DNA from 2 places in the Polaribacter sp. AHE13PA genome. Region 2 is predicted to be linked to the other one. Evidence: riboswitches for the same ligand, from Rfam matches in the RefSeq annotation. Region 2 holds a riboswitch; the other holds the start of a gene.

Region 1 (9,969 bases), 2.0 Mb from region 2:
CCTTTAGCAATTACTTCATTATCTACAATGTCGTTCTCAGCAGCAAAATCACGCACTTCTTGCGATATTTTCATAGAACAGAATTTCGGTCCGCACATAGAACAGAAATGAGCAACCTTTGCGCCATCGGCAGGTAACGTCTCATCGTGGTATTCTAAAGCACGTTCTGGATCTAGTCCTAAATTGAACTGATCGTGCCAACGGAACTCAAAACGCGCCATACTTAATGCGTTATCTCTATGCTGAGAACCAGGATGTCCTTTTGCCAAATCTGCTGCATGTGCCGCCAATTTATAGGTAACAACCCCCACACGAACGTCTTCTTTATTAGGTAAACCTAAATGTTCTTTTGGCGTTACGTAACACAACATTGCGCAACCAAACCAACCAATCATAGCGGCTCCAATTCCCGATGTAATATGATCGTACCCTGGTGCAATATCTGTTGTTAAAGGACCTAAGGTGTAAAAAGGAGCTTCATCGCAAACCTCAATTTGCTTTTCCATATTTTCTTTAATCATGTGCATTGGCACGTGACCTGGACCTTCTATAAAACACTGTACTTCGTGCTTACGAGCAATCTGAGTTAACTCGCCTAAAGTCTCTAATTCGGCAAACTGTGCTTCGTCATTGGCGTCTGCTACAGAACCCGGACGCAAACCATCTCCTAAAGAAAAAGCAACATCGTATTGTTTTAAAATTTCGCAAATATCTTCGAAATGTGTGTACAAAAAGCTTTCTTTATGATGTGCCAAACACCATTTTGCCATGATAGAACCGCCACGAGAAACAATACCTGTAACACGTTTTGCAGTCATTGGTACGTAACGTAACAACACACCTGCGTGAATGGTAAAATAATCTACACCTTGTTCTGCTTGTTCTATTAAAGTATCTTTAAAAATTTCCCACGTTAAGTCTTCTGCAACGCCGTTTACTTTTTCTAAAGCTTGGTAAATTGGCACAGTACCAATTGGTACTGGAGAATTACGAACAATCCACTCTCTGGTTTCATGAATATTTTCTCCTGTTGATAAATCCATAATATTATCTGCGCCCCAACGACACGCCCAAACTGCTTTTTCTACTTCTTCTTCTATAGAAGATGTTACAGCAGAATTACCAATGTTTGCGTTAATTTTCACCAAGAAGTTTCTACCTAAAATCATAGGTTCTGCTTCTGGATGATTGATATTTGATGGAATTACAGCACGCCCTCTTGCAACTTCGCTTCGTACAAATTCGGCCGTAATTTTATCTGGAATAGAAGCGCCAAAGTGCTCGCCTTTGTGCTGCTTTCTAATCTCTGTCATTTCATCGATTCGTTGGTTTTCTCGAATGGCAATGTATTCCATTTCTGGAGTAATCATACCTTGTTTTGCATAATGCAATTGCGTAACGTTTTGTCCTTTTTTTGCTCTTAAAGGTTTCTTTAATAAGGCAAAACGCATGTGATCTAAACTTTTATCGTTTAAACGCTCGTTGCAATATTCCGAAGAAAAGCCATCTAATTGTTCTACGTTTCTTCTGTCTAGAATCCATTGTTCACGGATTCTTTCTATCCCAGCATGAATATTAATTTCTTTGTTTGGATCTGTATAAGGCCCAGAAGTATCATAAACAGTAACAGGTTCGTTTGGCGTTTTCTTTTTCGTCATAGAATCTGTCGTATCACTCAATGCAATTTCTCGCATTGCGACTTTAATCTGTGGATGAATTTTTCCTGCTACATATACTTTTGTAGAATTAGGAAACGGATGTCTTGTAATTCCGTCTTGCTTTGGTGCGGTGTCTTTGCTCTTCATAAATTTTAGTTAGATCAATTAAATAGTTTGTTTTTTAATAGTCTAATTACTAACCTCCTTGTGTGGATTTAATAATTAAAACTTCATCACTATTTTGAAGTAACCGTAAAGACCAATCGCTTTTTTTAACTACACTGCCATTTATAGCAACAGCAATTCCGTTCGTTTTTATTTCTAAAAAACGAATTAATTCTGCTAACGCTAAAGTTTCTGAAAATTGATGATTTTCTTGGTTTACTTTTATAGTAATCATATTTTTTAAATATTTACTGTAAACCGTAGAGAGGTAGTTTTTGTATAACTAAATCTAAGCAACTTTTTCCTACGTTGGTATTAACCAAATCAGGTTCTAAGGATTTTTCTCAAACTAATTTAATAGCTACTCCTAAAGTTTACTTTACAAATGTATTGTATTATTTAAATATAAAAGAAGTTTTAAGCTTTAATTCTAAAAAAAATTATAAACCCAATATAATTAAGCCTGTTTTTTATCATTTGGCAAATCGTCTTGAAATGCAGATGGTAGAATATCTGGAATTAATTTTATTAAAAGCGGTAATAGCAAGGCACCTCCAGGAAGTAAAAACACAGCCAAAGCAGGTATTGCTTTACAAATATCTAATAACTGTATTTTAATTTTTTCCTTTTCTATAGGTGTTAAATTAGAATGTGTAGCTTTTTTAATTAAGAAAACAGCTTCTTTACTTTGCTTTAATTCTTGAGCAAGCCTTAACTTATTTCTATAAATTAATAATTTTATTTCTTCAATGCTTGTCATTATAATTTTCTTCTCTTTCTTTCTGTTTTTAATAGATTTAACTCTCTACTTGTTTGTCCGGCTACAGAGGTATTTTCTTCTGCTCTTCTTATCAAGTAAGGCATAACGTCTCTAACAGGTCCAAAAGGCAAGTATTTTGCCACATTATAACCTTGGTTGGCTAAGTTATAGCTAATATGATCACTCATACCAAATAATTGCCCAAACCATAAACGCTTATCGTTTTCTTTAATGTTATGTTTTTTTGCTAAATCCATTAATAAATAAGAACTATCTTCATTATGAGTACCTGCAAACAAAGCCATTTTAGGCTGCTCCATCATGTAATTAATAGCAGCATCATAATTAATGTCTGTAGCTTGTTTGTCTGCACATATTGGAGAAGCATAGCCTTTTTCTTCTGCTCTTTCTCGCTCTTTTTCCATATAAGCACCTCTAACAACTTTCATTCCTATATAAAAACCTTTTTCTTTTGCTTTTGCATGTAATGTTTTTAGATAATCCATTCTGTCGTGTTTATACATTTGTAATGTATTAAAAACGATGGCTTTTTCTTTATTATAAGTCTCCATTAATTCTTCTATTAATTCATCTGCAGCTTTTTGCATCCAGCTTTCTTCTGCATCAATTAATAAAGGAACATCTTTTTGAATGGCTACTTTACATACTTTATGAAAACGTGCTACCACTCTATTCCATTCTTCTTCCTCTTTTGGAGTTAGGCTTTTTTCTTCGGAAAGTTTTTGATACAATTCAAAACGACCAAACCCAGATGGTTTAAAAACCGCATACGGAATGGATTGTTTTTCTTCGCAGAAATTAATGATTTTTAATATTTTTTCTAAAGCTCCATCAAAACTAACTTCTTGATCTTGCCCTTCTACAGAATAATCTAACACACTATGCACATTTCCGTTATTGTACATATTGTCTATAATAGGCATACAATCTTCTTCTGTTACGCCTCCACAAAAATGATCGAAAACAGTAGAACGTATTAAGCCTTCTACAGGCAAATGTACCTTTAATGCAAAATTTGTTACAGCACTACCAATTCTAACCATTGGTTCGTTCTGTATCATTCTAAACAAAAAATAAGCACGTTCTAATTGAGAATCTGTTTTTAAAGAAAAGGCAATTTCTGTATTGTCAAAAATATTCATACTATAACGATTTAGTAAAACAAATATAGTATTTGAATGGCAATAATTGAATAATTTATTTTTAATTTGCACACTTAATAATTTACCTATGAAATCCATTAAAGCAGTAACATATCCTGTTCATTTTCAAGACAAAGCCTACAAAGAGCTTTCTAATTTAATCGCTACAAATAACTATTCTACGCTCTTTATTTTGGTTGATGAGAATACAATGGAACATTGTTATCCTAAATTTATACCTAATTTAGAAACAGATAAACGTATTGAGGTAATAGAAATTGAGTCTGGAGAAATCAACAAAAACCTAGAAACTTGTGTTGGAGTTTGGAATGTAATTACAGAGTTAGGTGGAGATAGAAAAAGTTTAATTATTACTTTAGGCGGTGGCGTAATTACAGATCTTGGTGGTTTTGTAGCTTCGTGTTTTAAACGCGGAATTGACTTTGTAAATATTCCTACTACCTTATTATCTATGGTTGATGCTTCGGTTGGTGGAAAAACAGGTGTTGATTTAGGCGTATTAAAAAACCAAATTGGATTGTTTGCAAATCCTGAAATGGTAATTGTAGATACTGATTATTTAACGACTGTAACAGACAGAGAAATTAAATCTGGAACAGCAGAAATACTTAAATACGGTATTACTTACGACCTTAAACTTTTTAATGAAATAAAAGATAATAAAGAATTAGTTATTAGTGATTTAATACATCGATCTATAGAGATAAAAAACGAAGTTGTTTTACAAGATCCGAAGGAACAAAGCTTACGTAAAATTTTAAATTTTGGTCATACTTTAGGTCACGCTATTGAGTCTTTTTACTTAGAATCTGAAGACAAAGAAAACCTAACACACGGAGAAGCAATTGCTATTGGAATGGTTTGCGAGTGTTTTATGTCTTCTAAATTAATAGGCTTCCCTACCGAAAAAGTAAACGAAGTAAAAGACGTTGTTTTATCTATTTATAATAAAACGAATCTTTTAAAAGAAGACTTTGCTGCTATTATGGAAATGCTAAAACACGATAAGAAAAACGTAAACGGACAAGTAAATTTTGTTTTATTAAACGATTATCAAGATTACAAAATAGACTGCAAAGTTCCTGAAGAATTGATTGTGGAAAGTATGGAGTTCTATAATTTATAATTCTTTTATCAATTAGATACTAAAATATATATTATAAAAAATCCCCTTACAAAAACTGTAAGGGGATTTTTTATGTTTTAAAATTAATTGATTAAAATTCTTTCTTTCCGAATTCACTATCAATAAATTTAGATTTATTTTTAGCTGCATTAAAGGTATAAGATAAATTTAAAGAAACCATATCTACTTCATACTTGTAGTTTGTAGTTGTATAAAAATTAACTCCTGAGGTAGTTATACGCTGTTCATTGGTATTCAATAAGCCCATATCCATATTTTGCCATTGTAAAGTAGCTGTTAATTTATCATCCATAAACATTTTTCTGAACGTTAAATTTGGAGAGTAAAAACGAGAATCTTCTCCCATTGCAGTATTTCTGTCAGACAAATAATTAAAAGTGAATTGTACAGATGCGTTTTCCCAGAAACTATACGTAGAGTTTAAGTTAAAAGAATAAATAGTTGATTTAGAATCTATATTATAACTTCTATCAATTCCATCTCTATGGTTAAAGTTTAACACGCCATCAATAGCATAATTATACACATTGGCTCCAATAGAGTTGGTCCAGTTTACATTTGGTTTTATTGTTGCACCAATCTCTAAACCAATAGCATTACTTTTCCCTACATTAGAATATACTCTATTAATTACACTATCTATAATTGCACCACTTTGCTCATAAGCTAACGTATTTACACGATTTATAACATTATCTACATGTCTAAAATACGTTGTTGCATACACAGAGTTCCCTCCTTTTAATTTTTTAGTAATTCCTAATTCTACTAAATCTATAAATTCTGGTTCTAAAGTATTATCACCTTGCTCAAAAACTTCTGAATGCTCACGTTCTGCAAAACTGTTCATTTTAAAGGTAGTTGTTCTTTCTACTCTTTTGCTATAAGCTGTTTTAATATTTGTTTTATCATTAATTTTATACTGTAAAGATGCAGAAGGAAACAACTTTACAAAATCGTAGTTATATACATTTTCTGTTACCTCACTTTGTAAAGCTTCTTTATACTCTCTATCCATAGATTCTAAACGAACTCCAGCTGCATATTCCCATTTGCTTTTTGCTCCTGTAACTTGTGCGTACCCAGAATGAATAGTTCTCTTTAAACTTACATCACTAGAAAATTCAGGTACCTGAAATCCATCTCTTTCATACACAAATTTACCCGTATGATCTAAGTCTCTAAATTGATATCCTGTTTCTAAGGTACCAAAAGAAAAAGGTTTCCACTGGTAATCTAAATTAAAACGTGCTCCGTATAAAGGATTATCATTTGTATTGTATTCTTTTTGATACACAATACTATTATCAGGGCTCCCTAAATTATCATTTTCTGTAGGACCTCCTAAAAAAGTATATTCATAAAGTATTGAAGTAGTTATTTTTGAATCATTATCAAATTTATGTGAATAATCAAAACTACCTAAAGCAAAATCTCCTTTTCTAATTCTTAAATTATGATTATAATATGAAAACGTATAATCACGCGTGTTTCCACCAATAGGAGAAATAGCATGATTGTCATAATATACAATATCTGCTAAACGTTCTTTGGTACGTTTTCCTGCAAAAAGTCCAACGGAATAAGTGTCATTTTTATTTGGTGTATAATCTATATTAAAACGACCATTATAGGTAATTTCATCAAAACTACGCTCTCCATCAGAAGGTAAAAAAGTAGTTTTATTTTCTGGAGTATTTATAATAAACATATCTCCTTCTCTTCTACCCGTTTTATCATTTCGTTGATAACTCGCACCCACAGAAATATTCCAATTGTCTGTTCTTTTATTTACGGTTGCATCTATACCATATCTCTCAGCAAGAACTTTTGTATCATATTCTTCTATTGAAGGAAATCCACCTCGAACATTAATCTGTGCAAAGGTTCCGTTGATAGCGCCTTTTTTAGTGATAATATTTAAGATTCCACCTTTTCCTTCAGGATCATATTTTGCTGAAGGCGCAGTAATTAATTCTACAGTTTCTAAAGCATTCGCTGGCAATTGCGCTAAAATAGTGCTTGCATCTCCTTGTGTTGGTTTTCCGTTGATTAAAACTGTAAAACCTTTGCTTCCTCTTACACTGATATCTCCTAAACCATCTACGGTAATAGAAGGTAGGTTTTTAACAACATCTACGGCATTTCCACCTACAGTACTTTGGTATTTCTTAGTATCAAAAACCTGTCTGTCTATTTTATGAACAACCGCACTTCTCTCAGATTTAATCACAACTTCATTCAGCTCATTTCCAGAACCTAAAATTAGTTTTATTATTCCTAAATCCTTCTTTTCTCCTTTCTTATTGATAACAATTGCATTGGATGTACTTACTTGATATCCTATAAAAGAAGTTTTTAAATAATAGCTCCCCGGTTTTACACCTGCAAAAGAAAATATTCCATCAAAATTTGTTACAACTCCAGTAACAAGTTCTTTATTACCTGATTTGTATAGCGCTACTGTAGCATATTCTAGCGGATAGTTTTCATCTGCTTCAATAACTTTTCCTCTTAATTGAGCTGTTGTTAACTGGCTTAAAATAAGAGTTAGCAATAAAAATACGGATTTTTTAAAATTCATTTAAATAGTTTTTTTTTAGTTAATAGTTTAGTAAATTATAATTTAGTGATTGGATAAATAAATTTAAAGCGTTTAATTTTTAGTAGGTAGATTTAAACTACCTAAAAAAAATATCCTTAATAATTTATAGCAAAAGTATTCTAGTTCAGTACCTTTAAAATGGTCTGTTTGAAAATTTCAAGGTCTAATTGGACTTATTTTGTAACCTATATGTTTTTGGAGTTTTTTTTGTATACCGCTTAAAATATTTTGAAAAATGAGATGCGTCTTTAAAACCTAAACCATAAGCAATATCACTAATTGCCTCATTTGTATACATTAAACGCCTTTTAACTTCTTTAATAATATAATCTGCAATAATATCTGATGCAGATTTATCATACTCCTTTCTGCAAATTGCATTTAAGTTTTGAGGCGTTGTATTTAAACGTTCTGCATAAAAATTAACATTATTTTTTAACGTACGAGATAAAACATCTGTAAACAAAACCACTAGATCTGTACTTTCTACTTTTTCTATCTGCGCATATTTTACCAACTTAGAAAATAATGCTCTTAAGCCACCTTCTACAGCTTCTCTATTTACTGCTTCTTGTTTTTTCTCCCAAGTTAGAGACCTAAACAACGCTTTTAGAGAAATATCTTTTTGAGATAGTTTTATTTTTGAGACCTGTTGCAATTTTAAAAGCTGATTATTGATAAATTTATCTAAAGTTTTTTGTAAAAAATCTTCTTTAATAATGATTACATATCCTTTGGGTTTGGTTGTTATTTCCCAATGATGAACCTCATCTCTTTTAATTACAAAAATAGTAGATGGTTTAATTTTATAACTCTTTAAATCTACATGATGAAAACCTGTTCCCTTAATAAAATAGACAATTTCTAAATATTTATTATGTTTATGCGGTTTTGTATAGCGCTTAGTAACGTCAAACTCTTCAATTTTAATATCATTGTATTCAGATATTTTATTATAGGTATCAATTTTGTCCCTCATCAACATATTTTTTAATCGATCGTAAAAATACTACAAAAAAAAATCCTTCTTTTCAGAAGGATTCATTTTTTATAAAGTTAGTAAAGTATTAAACTTTCTTTACCTTAACTGCATTCATACCACGCATTCCTCTCTCTAATTCGAAAGAAACTTTATCGTTTTCTGCAATTTCATCTATTAAACCACTTACGTGCGTAAAATATTTTTCGTTATTTTCTAAATCGATAATAAAACCAAAACCTTTAGAAGAATCAAAGAAAGAAACTTTTCCTTTTCTTACTGGATCTTCTTCTGGTAAATCTTCTTTTTTGGTTACAGAAATCTGAATATCTTCCAATTCATATTCTACTTTCAATTCTGGATCTGGTGGAGTATCTGTTAAGTTTCCATTATGATCCACATAAGCAAATTGGATACCTGTTGATCCATTTTCATCTTTCTCCGCTTTTCTAGCGTCCATTTTCTTTTGCTTATCTAAACGTTTTTTTAAACGTTTTTTTTCTTTTTCACTTTTACTAAAGGTTTGCTGCGATTTTGCCATTAAAAATATAAGAGTTTTTTAAATTAATATTTCTGAAAAGATAAAATACCTAACTGGAAATTCGAAATCAAACTAACGCTAACTAGTGTATTTAGAGGAGTGTATTTTTTCTTATGCCTGCAAAGGTACGATAAATTTAAAAGTTTTCAAAATAGTTATAGGTTTATGAACATTTATTTTATTAATCCTTAAAATATTATAAAAAAATGCATTAAAAAAAAACCGACTGTAAAACTATTACGTATATATTTTTGATAACTAAAAAAACATTAAATTATGAAGACAATTAAAATTTTTACATTATTGTGTGCAACAGCTCTAGGTTTAACGTCTTGCTCTGATAGCGAGAATAATATTACAGCTCAAGTGCAAACTAAATTATTATTTACTTCTAACAATTCTGACGGGAATGTAAATATTTACAACGTAAACAGTACAGACAATGTAACCAAATCTACCTTAACAACTTCTTCCAATGCCGCAGATGGTATCTATTATAGCAGTGAAGACGACTTAGTAGTACAAGCTTCTAGAAGCACTTTTGGCTTAGAAGGTTATACAGACGTATCGGTAGCAACCTCTGTTATTTCTGCTAATGTAACCGCTAGTGTTGTTGGTAGCTTAGATATGCAAAGTCCTAGAGAATTGGCTGTAAATGGTGACTTTTATGTAGTTGCAGATAATGCGGATGCAGATGGAAATACAGCAACAAATGATGGTAAATTGTATATCTACACTAAAAGTGGAAATCAATTTAATTTAAGAAATACTATTACAACAAATATTAAGCTTTGGGGAATTACCTTTATTGGTAACGATTTGTACGCTATTGCAGACACAACAAACGAGTTAGCTGTTTTTACTAATTTTTTAAACAACACATCTACGACCTCATTAGATGCAACAAAACAAATAGCAATTGAAGGTATT
Region 2 (9,969 bases):
TAATTGGCTTGTCTAAAGCCTTGATCGAATGCATTTAAATCTGAAGAAACCGAAAGAACATTGGTTAATAAAAACTGCGGAGCAACAGATTCTGGGTTATTGTTATTTGTATTAATTTCTTCGAAATCTTTAGTACACGCAGTAAAAAATGTACTAAAAATGAAGACTCCTAAAAATATATTTTTATAATTTTTCATTTTCTTAAAATTCAGTTTTAATACTTACTCCTAAACTTCTTGTAGATGGGTATGAGAAATCTTCTACACCCTGTGTTGTACTTTGTCCTTGTAAAGCATTTAGTTCAGGATCAAAGTGAGGGTTTTCTGTAAATAAGAATAAATTACTACCTGTTAACCCTATTTTTATTTTTTGAAAACCAATTCTATTGACTAAGCTTTTATTAAACTTATAATAAATACTTAGTTGTCTTAATTTTAAATAAGAAGCATCATATAATGCACTTGCCTCATTACCACGATCAAAAAAGCTATTATTGTATGTTTGTGCAGAAACATTAGTAGTGTTTGCAACATACTGTGGTGCTGTATCTGTACCTATATTAACTACACCGTTACCTACAATACCGGTTTCTCTACCTATTAAAGTTTCTTGTAATACACCAGAAGTGCTTCCTAAAGCTTTAGTTCTTGAAACGATTGTTCCTCCTTGTCTCCAGTCGAATAAAAAGGATAGGTTAATATTTTTATAGGTGAAATTATTATTAAAACCTACTTGAAAATCTGGATTATAATTTCCTAATAAGCGTAAATTAGGGTCTTGTACAGGTAAACCATTAGCATCATGAAGAATTTCTCCATCGATTTCTACAAAACCAGTACCAAACATATCTCCAACACGACCACCTTCTTGGGCAATATAAAAAACACTATTAGATCCGCCAGAACCAGAAAACACGTCTGCAGAACCTGTTACAAATTGATCTACTCCTTCGGGTAATTCTGTAACAATACTTCTAGAAGTAGAAAAATTTACAGAACTTTCCCATTTAAAATCTTTCTTTTTAATTAGAATACTACTCAATAAAACTTCTAATCCTCTAGTACGAACTTCACCTCCGTTTATATTAAAATTACCGAAACCACTCGCTTGAGAAATAGGACTAGATATAATTTGATCTACACTAGTATTTTGATAAGCAGAAACATCTACTTGCAAACGGTTGTTTAAAAACCAAGCTTCAATACCAGTTTCTAGAGCATTTAATCTTTCTGGTTTTAAATTTGAGTTCTTTAGTACATTCTCATTGGTTACACGAAAATTGGTTCCGTAATTTTGATTTAATAAAAAGTTCTGGTTGTTTTGATAAGGATCTGTATCATTACCAACACTAGCGCCACTAAAACGAAGTTTTAAGAAAGAGATTGCTTCTGGTAATGTCACTAATTTACTAATTACAGCACTTACGCCGGCAGAATAATATCCAAAAGAATTGTTATTGGCTGGTAAAGTACTACTCCAATCATTTCTATACGAAACATCAAAATAAAGAGCATCTTTATAGTTTAAATTACCAGTTGCATATACACTATTTATTCTTTTAGTAAACGTATTACTTTCTGCAACCAAAGCAGCTTTGGAGTTTGCAAGTGTAAAAATATCTGGAATAGCTAGTTGAGGTGCTAAAGTATAACTGTATTCAATTTCTTGATCAAAACGGTTAGCACCTGCACTTACATTATATTTCCAATTATCATTAATTACATCATCATAAGAGATTAATACATCTGTGTTTAATTCTTTAAAAAACACATTGTCTTCTCTGTAAGAACCTTCTAGATTAGCATTGGTACTTACAGCACGCCTAAACGCTCGTTTATCATTATATGTATCTAAACCAGTACGTACCGTTGCAGTTAATTTGTCTGTAATATTGTAAACGGCAGCGGCGTTTCCTAAAAATCTGTTTTTATTAAAACTATTGGTGTTTTCAAAAACAGTTAAATAAGGGTTTGTTAACCAGTTGTAGTTTATATCAAAATGTTGAGAACCTTCTTGTCCTGCTTGCCAATAATTTCTAAAAGAATCAATATTTGCTTGTCTACCTGTCCAATTAAAGCCATAAAGAGGGTTTTCGTATCCGTATCCTAAATTAGGACGGTTACCACTTCTTGTATTAATATAATTAACAAAAGCATTTACATGTAACTTTTCGTGTACTTCTTGGTTTAAACTTAAAGAGATACCATCTCTTTTTAAATCGGTATTAGGTACAATTCCTTCGTTTATTAAATTACTATACGAAAACCTACTACTTCCTTTATCGCCAGAAGAGCTAATAGCAATATTATTTTGCTTAGTAATTCCGGTTTTAAAAAAATTACGTACGTTATTAGGGTTAGAAACCCAAGCAGTAGGTGTAATAGGCGTTAAAGTTCCGTCTGCTTGTGTTCTTGCAATAACGTCTCCAGCACGAACCGTGTTTCCGTTAATATCTACAGATGGACTATCAAACTGGTTGATTAAAAAACCTTGATCTAAACGTGGGCCATAACTACTTAAACCACCATCGTTAACGCCAGCGCCAGCACCATTTTGAAATGAATATTGACCATTAGAACCACCACCATATACATTTTGATAATCTGGTAAGGTTAATAAAGTTTCTAAGGTTAAAGAGCTATTAATACTAACACCTAAACCTTTTTTCTTTTTACCTCTTTTAGTAGTGATTAATACCACTCCGTTAGCGGCTCTTGCACCATATAAAGCAGCAGAACCTGCTCCTTTTAAAATAGAGATAGAAGCAATATCATCTGGACTAATTTCAGAAGCTCCGTTACCATAATCTACTTCTTGTAATGAGCCATCATTTACTAAATCACTTGTAATTTGCTCATTACTAATAGGCACACCATCAACAACAAATAAAGGTTGGTTAGAGCTACTTAAAGAGTTCTCTCCACGAATAACAATACGAGAAGAAGATCCTACACCAGAAGAACCATTGGTTACTTTTACACCAGCAACTTGTCCGGCAAGGCTATTTACCACGTTCGTAAGCGTAACTTCTGTAAGAGCAGCAGGTTTTATAGTGGTTACGGAAGAAACTAAAGATTGTTTTTCTCTTTTAATTCCTAAAGCAGTAATTACAACTTCGCTTAACGTTTCTTGCTGAAATGAAGCCGGAAACAATAGCAATTTTACCACCGACTCTTCATTAGAACGAACATCTACCATATCTGAAATAGTGGTTCCGTATGTTTTATTTCCATCAAAAATAACTTGATAACCATTTAAAACGGGAATGGAGTTAAAAGAAGCTTTACCTAATTCGTTTGTGGTATTTTTTACTTCATAACCTTGTTGATCGTTAACAAGCGTAACGCTTATATTTTTAATTGGTACTTTGGTATTATAATCTATGGCATAAACCACAAGATCTCCTTGGGCGCTTAGGCTAATAGTAAATAGCACAAGTAAGCCGAAAAATAAATTCTTCATTAGTTTGAGTTAAAATGTATGTAAAATAATAAGTCCTGTTTTTACAGAAAATTGTACTTATAATTAATTACAAACCAATGGTGGTCCTTTATTGTATAGGTGGTTTAAAGAAGCTTCTTTAAATTTTTGTAGAATGAATTTGCTTACTTTTAAAATTACTACTTGTAGGTTTTGTAATAATTTAAGTGCTTCTATTTTTAGAAAAGAAAGAGAAGCAATGTTTTTAGAAATATCTAACTCTTCATCTAAATCGTATAAACAAGGAAGTGTAACAGTTGCTATTTCTTTTTCTGATAAAAGTGTTTTTAACTCTTTATATAATGTTGATGATTCCCAAGAAAGCGAAAGAAAATCTGCTGCATTAAATTGGTCTTTACGTAAACCTAAAAGATAGAAACCACCATCGTAAGAAGGACCAACAGGTATTTGATTGTTTTCTACTGATTCTATGGCAGCAAGAAGATGCTTTTTTTCTAAACCTAAAGTATCGTTACCAACCGTTATAACATTATCATACCCTTTTTTAAAAATTTCTGAAACGGTATTTACATAACGTTCTCCAAAATTATTTCCTTTTTGATCTTTCTCTGTGTAATGAAAATAGTCTACACCTAAAGAACTAACTTTTTCTTTAATAAGAGCATTCAGTTTGCTAACCGTATCCTTTTTTTGAAGGAAAGGCTTACGTAAATTTTCTGCTTCTTGCGAAAGCGAAAAAATAAGAATTGCAGTTTTAGAATGTTTTAAATCTATCAAAAATCTATTTTAAAATCTAACAGTCGTAATTATATAAAGCAAATTACAAAAGCTAAAATAATATTTAACAGCTAAGTTACTCGTTTTTAGATAAATCATTTTTGAGTTTAAATTTTATTTTAGGAAATGTAATTGCTTTTACAAAATACTGAAATTGGTAACTAAACTTAGCCCTGATAGCAGCGGCATCCTTTTTTTTGTTTTTTTCAAAAAAAAGATATAGCGAAAAGCAGGAAATAGCTTCTAAAAAAAGTGCTTTTGTTATTCTCTATGTCAAAAAACTGAGGTAATTTTGCAGCGTTCTCATAAAGGGGTGCTTTAAAAAGCTGAGATCATACCCATTGAACCTAGAACAGGTAATGCTGTTTAGGAAACTAGTACTTTAAAAAAGTGTAAAAGCTTTTTATAGGTGCAGAAGTATAAGCTTCAATAATTAATTATTCAACATAAATCACAAGAATAATTACCTCTTTTTATTCGTTTTAAATTTTTTAAAATGAAAAAAATCACATTTTTTTATTCTTGTTTACAAGCATTCTTGTAAACGCCCAGACATTTACACTTAACGGAAAAGTAGTAGATGAAAACAATGATTCTTTGCCAGGAGCAACCATTTTGGTACAAGAAACTAAGAAAGGAACCGTTACGGATTTTGATGGAAAGTTTAGTGTAGATCTTCTTAAAGGAGCTTATACCATTCAGGTTTCATTTATGGGTTACAAAACAGTTTCTAAAGAAATTTCTTTATCACAAAATAATACAATTGCGTTTTCTTTAGTACCAAATTCAACAGTTTTAGAAGAGGTTTTGGTTTCTGCTGTTCGTGTAAATGCAGATGTGCCTGTTACGTTTTCTAACCTTTCTAAAAAGGAAATTGCAACCCGTAATTTAGGTCAGGATATTCCTATTTTACTAAATTACATGCCTTCTGTGGTTTCTTCTAGTGATGCTGGTGCAGGTGTTGGTTACACATATATGAGCGTTCGTGGTTCTAACGGAGAGCGAATTAATGTTACCGTAAACGGAATACCTTATAACGATGCCGAAAGTCATGGTTCTTTTTGGGTAAATTTAAGTGATTTTGCTTCTTCTACAGAGAATTTACAATTACAACGTGGAGTTGGAACCTCTACAAATGGTTCTGGTGCTTTTGGTGCAAGTTTAAATATTTTGACAGATGCGGTTTCTGAAGAGGCTTCTGCAGAAATATCGAACTCTTTTGGTTCTTACGGAACAAGAAAACATACTGTAAAATTTAGTACTGGTAAAATTAATGAGCACTTTGAAGTTGCCGGACGTTTGTCTAACATTAAATCTGATGGTTATGTAGATAGAGCTTCTGCCGATTTAAAATCTTACTATTTACAAGCAAGTTATACGGATGAAAACACGTTGATAAAAGCAATTACTTTTGGAGGTAAAGAAGTTACTTACCAAGCTTGGGAAGGTTTAACTGCAGATCAATTAAAGGAAGATAGAAGACAAAACCCGTATACGTACGAGAATGAAGTAGATGACTATGACCAAAACCATTATCAATTACATTGGAATGAAAAATTGAATGAAAATTGGTCTACAACCTTAGGTTTAAACTACACAAAAGGTGCTGGTTTTTTTGAGCAATTTAAAGAAGAAAGAGATGCAGCAGATTATGGAAATTTAATTGTTGATGGAACAGATGTAATTGTAAGACGTTGGTTAGAAAATGATTTTTATGTAGTAAACTTTAATACCAATTACAAAACAGATAAACTTAATTTTATTTCTGGAATTTCGTATTCTAATTATACTGGAGATCATTTTGGTGAAGTAATCTGGGGAGAAGATTTAGCGCCAAATGTAAATATTAGAGATCGTTATTATTTTTCTGATGCAAAGAAAACAGACTTTTCAATCTTTGCAAAAGCTACTTTTGATATTAGCGAGAAATTGTCTGGTTATGCAGATTTACAAGGACGTTTTGTTGGTTACCAAACAAAAGGAATTACTTCTGACATTGCTGCTATTAATGTTGATGCTAATTTTAATTTCTTTAACCCAAAGGTTGGATTAACTTATAAGATTAATGACGATAATAACTTATATACTTCTTTTGCTGTAGCAAATAGAGAACCTAATAGAAATGATTTTGAAGGCGGAGTTACAACACACGAAACTTTAAATGATTTTGAATTTGGATGGCGTTTAAAAAAGGAAAGCGTTAAATTAAATACCAACATCTATTATATGGATTATAAAAATCAGTTGGTTTTAACAGGTGCTTTAGATGATGTTGGTGCGCCAGTAAGAGCAACTTCTGGTAACAGTTATAGACTAGGTTTAGAAATTGATGCAGACATTACTTTAAGCGATCAGTTTTCTATAAAACCAAATGCTGCATTTAGTTCTAATAAAAACGAAGACTTTTTTATAACAAGAAACGGAATTGATACACCAGAAAGTTTAGGAAATACAGACTTATCTTTTTCTCCGGAAGTTGTTGCAGGAAACATGTTTATTTACAAGCCCATAGAGAACTTACAGATTTCATTTTTATCGAAATATGTTGGTAAACAATTTATGAGCAACTTTAGTAGTAAAATTTCTAACAATGATGTTTTAGATGATTATTTTACATCTGACTTAAATATTGTTTATGAAATAAACCCAAATAAGATCTTTAAATCTATTGTGTTTTCGGCTTTAATAAACAACATCTTTAATACAGAATATGTAGACAGAGGTTATTATTATACGTATGATGATACTTGGTCTGATCCAAACCAAATTACAACTCTAGATGGTGCCGGTTATTACCCACAAGCCACTAGAAACTTCTTAGTTGGGATTACTTTAAAGTTTTAAAAAACATCATTTTTAGTCTTTTTTGATTAAAAACAACGCAAAAAACAAACAAAACGAGCATTTTCTATTGAAAATCGCTCGTTTTTTCGTATATTGAAAATTATGAAAAATTCATTTTTATACATTAATAATAACACAAGCATTTATAGTCTCGCTTTTTACGATTTAAAAGGTCATTCTAATAAATCAATTGCACCCGCTTTCTAGTTTTTCTATTCCTTAATTTTTTAAGAAAATTAAACCCGTATTAATCTTCAACTTCATATTAAGTGTTCTTACACTTATTTAAAACTGTACATATGAAAATAATTAAAATACAAAGAAAAACTAAATATCAAAAATACTATTCCTCTGCAATGGGAACTTTAAATTCTAGAGTAACTTATATTAAAAAATATTTTTTAGGAATTCCTATTAAAACCATCCATGAATATCGAGAAACGTATTATGGAGAAGTGAAAACGTGTGATGATTGCAATTTATTTATTTAAAATTAATCTTTAAAAAACCGAAACAATATATGAGACAACTTAAAATTGTAAAACAAGTAACCAATCGTGACGCCAAGTCTTTAGAAAAATATTTTCAAGAAATTAGTAAAATTGGGTTAATTACTGCTGATGAAGAAGTAGAATTAGCTTTAGAAATAAAGAAAGGAGACAACAGAGCATTGGATAAACTTGTAAAAGCAAATTTAAGGTTTGTAGTTTCTGTTGCTAAACAATATCAAGGTCAGGGTTTAAAGCTATCTGACTTAATTAATGAAGGAAATTTAGGACTTGTAAAAGCAGCAAAACGTTTTGATGAGACAAGAGGTTTTAAATTTATTTCTTATGCCGTTTGGTGGATTCGTCAAGCAATTATGTCTGCTTTAGCAGAACAATCTCGTATTGTACGCTTGCCTTTAAATAAGATTGGTAGCATTAATAAAATCCGAAAAATATATGCTCGCTTAGAACAAGGAGAACAGCGTATGCCTACCAACAAGGAAATTGCAAAACAGTTAGACATGACAGAAGATGAAGTAGAGCAATCTTTAAAAAATTCTGGTAGACATGTATCTATGGATGCACCGTTTAAGGAAGGTGAAGATTCTAATTTATACAATGTTTTACAGTCTGACGAGTCTCCAAGACCCGACAAAAACTTAATGAGTCAATCATTATCCATTGAAATAAACAGAGCTTTAGACACGCTTTCTAACAAGGAAGCAAAAGTGATAAAAATGTTTTACGGCATTAATCTTCCGAGTCCTTATAGCTTAACCGAAATTGGAGCAACTATTGATTTATCTAGAGAGAGAGTCCGCCAAGTAAAGCAAAAAGCTATTAGACGCTTACAACATCAATCTAAAACACATCTTTTAAAAACATATTTAGGGTAAACCATTTGCTTCCTTAATGAAATTACTTTTTAAAATCTCAAGTAAAAGCTTGAGATTTTTTTTGGTTAAAATAAGTATTTTCCCTCTTGAAAACCTTATCCTAAAAATGCAATTTAGATAACGATTGATATAAGTTATTAAAACAGCGAATATCAGAATGAGTTAGCAAACATTACTCACTCAACATAATAAAACACATAAATTAAATAAAATAACAACAGAGTTACGGAAAAGTATAATACAAGTAAAACAAAAATTAATTTCTTAAGAAACTTTTTAAACGATTTAAATAATTTCTTACACTTTTTTTTGAATTTTGAAGGTGAAATTCCATCAAGGAACTTTTTAAAAATAAGACATACTAGCGGTATGCCAAGTTGAATAATTATATCCATTTTGGTTTTGAGTCGTCGCTAGTTATACTCTTTGTTCTTTTACTACAGCAAATATAGCCCTTATTATCAACGCTTTAATATTTACTTACAAACATTATAAACAAGTTTTTAACACTTACTAAAAGACTTATCTAATCTATAAAAATAATGATTAGTTTAGTGCTTTATCAAGAATCCGTACACCTCTGTTACGTCCGATTTTCCGGCGAAAAATCCTCGTACACAAAAACGCAACTCCCTATACACATAAACATTAACTAATCCCTATAAAAAAGCTACTCAGCTTCCAACAACAACACAATTTTATTAAAATCTGCGGCACTATTAATTACAGTTCTATACTCCTCGTACATAGCAACTTCAATAATATTTTCTTTGTAATATTCGTTGGCTGTTACCGTTAAGATATTTCCTTTTAATTGATAAGAAGATTTAAAAAAGAACAATTCTTTTCCGTCTTTCACATAGGAATTGTTAATATTAATATCATCTAAATTGGTGATTTTATAACCTTCAGGAATATGAAGTGTTAAAGTTCTATTATACCCTCTATGAAATTGTCCTTCTAAAGGTAAAACTCTTTCTTTTTCTTGGTACATTTCTATTTGTTGTCCAATTAAATCACCCAACTTAAACAAATACTTTCTTCCTGCTTTTTCTACAAAACCTTCCGTGGTAAAATCTACTTTTATCTGTAAAGGCTTTATTCCGAACAATTCTGCATCGGCATTTATTAACTCTCTTTTTTCTACATCAAAATCATATGTCATGCTTTCTACAAAACTATCTACCAAGTCATTTCTAGCATCTTTACCCTGAATTAAATGCATAAAAGGCTGTATGTTCATTGCGTAATATCCGCTAAAAGCTCTATCTAAATGAACACTGTTTTCGGTTAAATTATCCTTATTAAAATCGATGGTTACATTCATTACATCCAAAACCTCATCCACTTTTACAGGTTCTATATATTTAATTCTTCCGGTAACCGTTTTTTGATCTCCAACAACTCCTTCTTTTAAAAATAGCCCGTAATTATCCGTTACATAAGGTATTGGAAAACCATATCTTGTTCCGGATGCATTTGGAGATAAATATTTGTTAGAAGTAGGAAAATACAGTAAAAAG

What was found. Region 2 has a riboswitch for thiamine pyrophosphate ahead of H0I28_RS15140 (TonB-dependent receptor). Riboswitches for the same ligand answer to the same signal wherever they lie in the genome.
Region 1: linked by a shared signal. The riboswitch ahead of thiS (sulfur carrier protein ThiS) and the one ahead of H0I28_RS15140 (TonB-dependent receptor) in region 2 are both predicted to bind thiamine pyrophosphate.

What each region holds. Positions count from the first base shown of each region.
Region 1 is NZ_CP058985.1:1,368,885-1,378,853, forward strand. It holds gene thiC (phosphomethylpyrimidine synthase ThiC) at 1-1,805, opposite strand, end outside; gene thiS (sulfur carrier protein ThiS) at 1,855-2,058, opposite strand; TPP riboswitch at 2,108-2,202, opposite strand; gene H0I28_RS05955 (LETM1 domain-containing protein) at 2,281-2,583, opposite strand; gene H0I28_RS05960 (proline dehydrogenase family protein) at 2,583-3,746, opposite strand; gene aroB (3-dehydroquinate synthase) at 3,835-4,893, shown strand; gene H0I28_RS05970 (outer membrane beta-barrel protein) at 4,985-7,498, opposite strand; gene H0I28_RS05975 (helix-turn-helix domain-containing protein) at 7,683-8,498, opposite strand; gene H0I28_RS05980 (cold-shock protein) at 8,587-9,039, opposite strand; gene H0I28_RS05985 (hypothetical protein) at 9,316-9,969, shown strand, end outside.
Region 2 is NZ_CP058985.1:3,538,435-3,548,403, reverse strand. It holds gene H0I28_RS15155 (SusD/RagB family nutrient-binding outer membrane lipoprotein) at 1-197, opposite strand, end outside; gene H0I28_RS15150 (SusC/RagA family TonB-linked outer membrane protein) at 202-3,462, opposite strand; gene H0I28_RS15145 (DUF2064 domain-containing protein) at 3,526-4,218, opposite strand; TPP riboswitch at 4,518-4,608, shown strand; gene H0I28_RS15140 (TonB-dependent receptor) at 4,741-7,062, shown strand; gene H0I28_RS15135 (hypothetical protein) at 7,362-7,553, shown strand; gene H0I28_RS15130 (RNA polymerase sigma factor RpoD/SigA) at 7,583-8,446, shown strand; gene H0I28_RS15125 (DUF3857 domain-containing protein) at 9,117-9,969, opposite strand, start outside.